DNA from 2 places in the Methylopila henanensis genome. Region 2 is predicted to be linked to the other one. Evidence: riboswitches for the same ligand, from Rfam matches in the RefSeq annotation. Region 2 holds a riboswitch; the other holds the start of a gene.
What was found. A riboswitch is a leader RNA that binds a small molecule or an ion and turns the genes downstream of it on or off. The one in region 2 is predicted to bind S-adenosylmethionine.

Region 1: linked by a shared signal. The riboswitch ahead of ACFSCV_RS17135 (O-succinylhomoserine sulfhydrylase) and the one ahead of ACFSCV_RS11485 (homoserine O-succinyltransferase) in region 2 are both predicted to bind S-adenosylmethionine.

The regions. Positions count from the first base shown of each region.
Region 1 is NZ_JBHUER010000011.1:37,531-39,721, forward strand. Features, by position in the region: gene ACFSCV_RS17130 (2'-deoxycytidine 5'-triphosphate deaminase) at 1-1,032, opposite strand, end outside; SAM riboswitch at 1,105-1,184, shown strand; gene ACFSCV_RS17135 (O-succinylhomoserine sulfhydrylase) at 1,252-2,191, shown strand, end outside.
Region 2 is NZ_JBHUER010000008.1:204,503-206,693, forward strand. Features, by position in the region: gene ACFSCV_RS11485 (homoserine O-succinyltransferase) at 195-1,112, opposite strand; SAM-I-IV-variant riboswitch at 1,156-1,268, opposite strand; gene ACFSCV_RS11490 (acyl-CoA dehydrogenase family protein) at 1,404-2,191, opposite strand, start outside.

The DNA of each region.
Region 1 (2,191 bases), on a different contig from region 2:
GCGCTCGAGCATGCGCTCGTAGACGAGGCGGCCGACCGTCTGGCCGTGCTCCAGGATGAAGGGCACCTCGTGGCTGCGCACCTCCAGCACCGCGCGGGCGCCGGCGCCGCGGCCCTCGGCGTGGCCGAAGCCCGGATCGAAGAAGCCGGCGTAATGCACGCGGAACTCGCCGACCAGCGGGTCGAACGGCGTCATCTCGGCGGCGTGGTCGGGCGGCACCTGCACCGCCTCGCGCGAGGCGAGGATGTAGAACTGGCCGGGATCGAGCACGAGGCCGGAGCGGCCGGCGTGGATCGGCTCCCAGAAATCGGAGACGTCGTGCGCGCCCGGGCGGTCGACATCGACGACCCCGGTGTGGCGCTTGGCCCGCCAGCCGACGAGGCCGCGGCCGTCGCCGAGGAGGTCGACCGTCACCGCGACGCCGCCGCGCACGTCGGCCGCGTCGTCGTCGACGAGCCGCGCCCGCTGCTGCAGCGCGACGAGTTCGGCGTCGGAGAGCCGCGGCTCGCCGCGGCGCAGGCGGAGCTGCGACAGCCGCGAGCCCGGCCGCGCCAGCACGGGAAAGGTGCGGGGCGAGATCTCGGCGAACAGCGGGCCGGCGTAGCCCGCGGGGATCTGGTCGAAGGAGCGCGCGCCGTCGGCGATCACGCGCGTGAAGACGTCGAGCCGGCCCGTCGAGCTCTTCGGGTTGGTCGCGGCCGCGACCTCCGCCGGCAGCGCCAGCCGCTCCATCAGCGGCGCGATGTAGACGCAGCCGGTCTCGAGCACGGCGCCGGCCGTGATGTCGATGGTGTGGAGCGTGAACTCCTCCAGCCGCTCGGCGACCGTGCGGCCGGCACCGGGCAGGAAGCTCGCGCGCACCCGGTGCACCTTGGTCCCGAGCCGGAGGTCGAGGCTCGCGGGCTGCACCTGGTCGGCGGCGGCCGGCCGGTCGAGCGCGATGGCGCCATCCGCGATCAGCCGCTCGATCGCCTGGCTCGGAAGGATGCCGCCGCAGGGCTCGTCAGTTGTGTCCAAGCGGGCGGTCCCCATGCTGGCCGTTCACGCGTTCCGTTCGTTTACGCGAACGGGGCGTTGACGCAAGCGGGCGCCGGGATTACCACCGTTCCATCCCGTGGTTCCTTGGGCCGGCCGGCTTGCAGCCACGTTAAAACAACCCGCTAAAAGGCCGGACCGCGCGAAGCGCCCCCGACGACGACCGGGCGCCGCCTCCCGCGACCCGGCCGGCCCTGTTCGGAAGGTCGCAATCCCATGAGCCGCCGCCCTCTGCCCGCCGACCGCGAGGTCGCGCCCGCCACGCGCCTCATCCACGAGGCCGAAGCCCGCTCCGGCTTCGGCGAGATGTCGGAAGCGCTCTACCTCACCTCCGGCTTCTCCTACGACACCATGGAGGCGGCCGAGGCGCGGTTCGACGGGCGCGATCCCGGCTTCATCTACTCCCGCTTCTCCAATCCGACGGTCGCGACCTTCGAGCGCCGCATGATCGCGCTGGAAGGCGCCGAGGCGGGGCGCGCCACCGCGAGCGGCATGGCCGCCGTCACCGCCGCCATGCTCTGCCAGCTCAACGCCGGCGACCACGTGGTGGCGGCGAAGGCGCTGTTCGGCTCCTGCCGCTACGTGGTGGAGGACCTGTGCCCGCGCTTCGGCATCGCCTGCACGCTGGTCGACGGCGCCGACCTCGCCCAGTGGCGCGCCGCGCTCCGGCCCACGACCAAGGTGCTGTTCCTCGAAAGCCCGACCAATCCGACGCTGCAGGTCTACGACATCGCGGCGATCGCCGACCTCGCGCATGAGGCCGGGGCGCGGCTCGTGGTCGACAACGTGTTCGCGACCCCGATCCTGCAGCAGCCGCTGACGCTCGGCGCGGACATCGTCGTCTACTCCGCCACCAAGCACATCGACGGCCAGGGCCGCGTGCTCGGCGGCGTGGTGCTGGGCTCCGAGAAGTTCGTGATGGACCACCTGCACACCTTCCTGCGGCAGACCGGCCCGTCGATGTCGCCGTTCAACGCCTGGACGCTGGCCAAGGGCCTGGAGACGCTGGCGCTCCGGGTCGAGCGGGCGCAGGCGAGCGCGGGCCGGATCGCGGACTATCTCGCGGCGCATCCCAAGATCGCGAAGCTGACCTATTGCGGCCGGGCGGACCACCCGCAGGCCGATCTGGTGAAAAAGCAGATGAAGGGCGGCGGCA
Region 2 (2,191 bases):
CGCCGGACCGGGGGGCCGGGTCGTGACGCCCGCCTCGACGCCCGGATGCGATCCAGGCGTCCCATCGTCCCTGCGGGGCCTTGCGGTCGGCTGGGGCGGTCCGGCGACGAGGCGTCGCCGTGGCGACTTCGAGCCGTAGACCCGGCCGCCGGACCTCGCAAGTTACGTCCGGTTAACGCTTGGGCGGCAGGCGGTCAGGCGGCGCGCCGGCCGACCTCGCGGATGTCGTAGGGCGCGGTCTGGTAGATCGCGTTGACCCAGTTGCCGAACAGCAGGTGCGCGTGGCTGCGCCACGTGTTCGGCGGCGTGCGCGCGGGATCGTCGTCGGGAAAGTAGTTCGCGGGCAAAGGCGTGGGGCCGAGCGCCGCGTCGCGGAAATACTCCCTCGCCAGCGTCGCGGCGTCGTATTCGGCGTGGTTGAACGCGTGCAGCATCCCGCGGTCCGCGTCCTCGACGAGGCAGAGCCCGGTCTCGTCGCTCTCGGCCAGCACCGTCAGCCCTTTGGCCAGATCGGCGCGCCGCACCTCGGTCCAGCGCGAAACCGGGATGGCGAAGTCGTCCGACACGCCGTTGAGGTACGGCGAGTTCGGCGCGACGACGCGCTGCCGGTAGACGCCCGAGGCCTTGACCGGCAGCTCGTGCTTCGGCGTGCCGTGGAAATGGTGCAGCGCGGCCTGCGCGCCCCAGCAGATCGTGAGCGTCCGATGCGCGTGGCCCTGCGTCCAGTCGAAGATCCGGCGCAACTCGTCCCAGTAGCGGACCTCCGCGAACGGCATGCGCTCCACGGGCGCCCCGGTGACGATGAAGCCGTCGAAGCGCTCGTCCTCGACCTCGTCGAAGGCGCGGTAGAACGCCGACATGTGGTCCGCGGCGGCGTTGCGCGGCGCGTGGCTCGACAGACGGACGAGCGTCAGCTCCACCTGCAGGGGCGTCGCGCCGATAAGCCGGGCGATCTGGGTCTCGGCGCTGATCTTGTCGGGCATCAGGTTGAGCAGCCCGATGCGCAGCGGCCGAATGTCCTGACGGATCGCGTCGGTCTCGCGCATCACCACGACGCCTTCGGCCTCAAGCGTGCGGAAGGCGGGAAGATCGTCGGGAATCTTGATCGGCATCGCCAAACGTCCTTCTGAAGGAGAGGGACGCTGGTCCTGCGGCGTGATCCCGTTTCGTTGCCGGTCTCGGCCGCATCCTTCCCCTCGCAGGGAAGCGCCACCTTGCCCGGAACGGCAGGTTGGCGTTGGGCGTCGCCCCAACTCCTGATGCTGGACGCTATCTAGCCGGCTCGCCCCCCTTGCGCAACGGGCGCGCCGTCATGGAGAGAAGGCGCGGACGCCGTCCACGCCTTCAGAGCATGTGAAAACAGAGCATGTGAAAAGGCTCTGGATCGCTCCTGAACCGAAGGCTCAGGCGGCCTGCTCCAGCAGGCGGCGGGCGATGACCTGCGCCTGAATTTCCGCGGCGCCCTCGAAGATGTTGAGGATGCGGGCGTCGCAGAGCACGCGGGAGATCTGGTACTCGAGCGCGAAGCCGTTGCCGCCGTGGATCTGCAGCGCGTTGTCGGCCGCGGCCCAGGCGACGCGGGCGCCGAGCAGCTTGGCCATGCCGGCCTCGAGATCGCAGCGGTGATCCTTGTCCTTCTCGCGCGCGGCGAAATAGGTGATCTGCCGCGCGATCTGCACCTCGGCCGCCATCATGGCGAGCTTGTCGGCGACGCGCGGAAAGTCCGCGATCGGCCGCTTGAACTGCACGCGCTCCTCGGCGTAGCGCAGGCCGATGTCCAGCGCCGACTGCGCCACGCCGACCGCGCGGGCCGCGGTCTGGATGCGCGCGCTCTCGAAGGTCTTCATGAGCTGCTTGAAGCCTTCGCCCTCGACCGCGCCGAGCAGGTTCGCCGCCGGCACCTCGAAGCCGTCGAAGGCGATCTCGTATTCCTTCATGCCGCGATAGCCGAGCACCTCGATCTCGCCGCCGGACATGCCCTGTGCCGGGAACGGGTCGCCGTCGGTGCCGCGCGGCTTCTCCGCCAGCAGCATCGAGAGGCCGCGATGGCCCGGCTCGTTCGGATCGGTGCGCACGAGCAGGGTCATGAGGTCGGCCCGGACCGGATGGGTGATCCAGGTCTTCGCGCCGTTGACCTTGTAGACGTCGCCGTCGCGGCTCGCGCGCGTCTTGAGGCTCGCGAGGTCGGAGC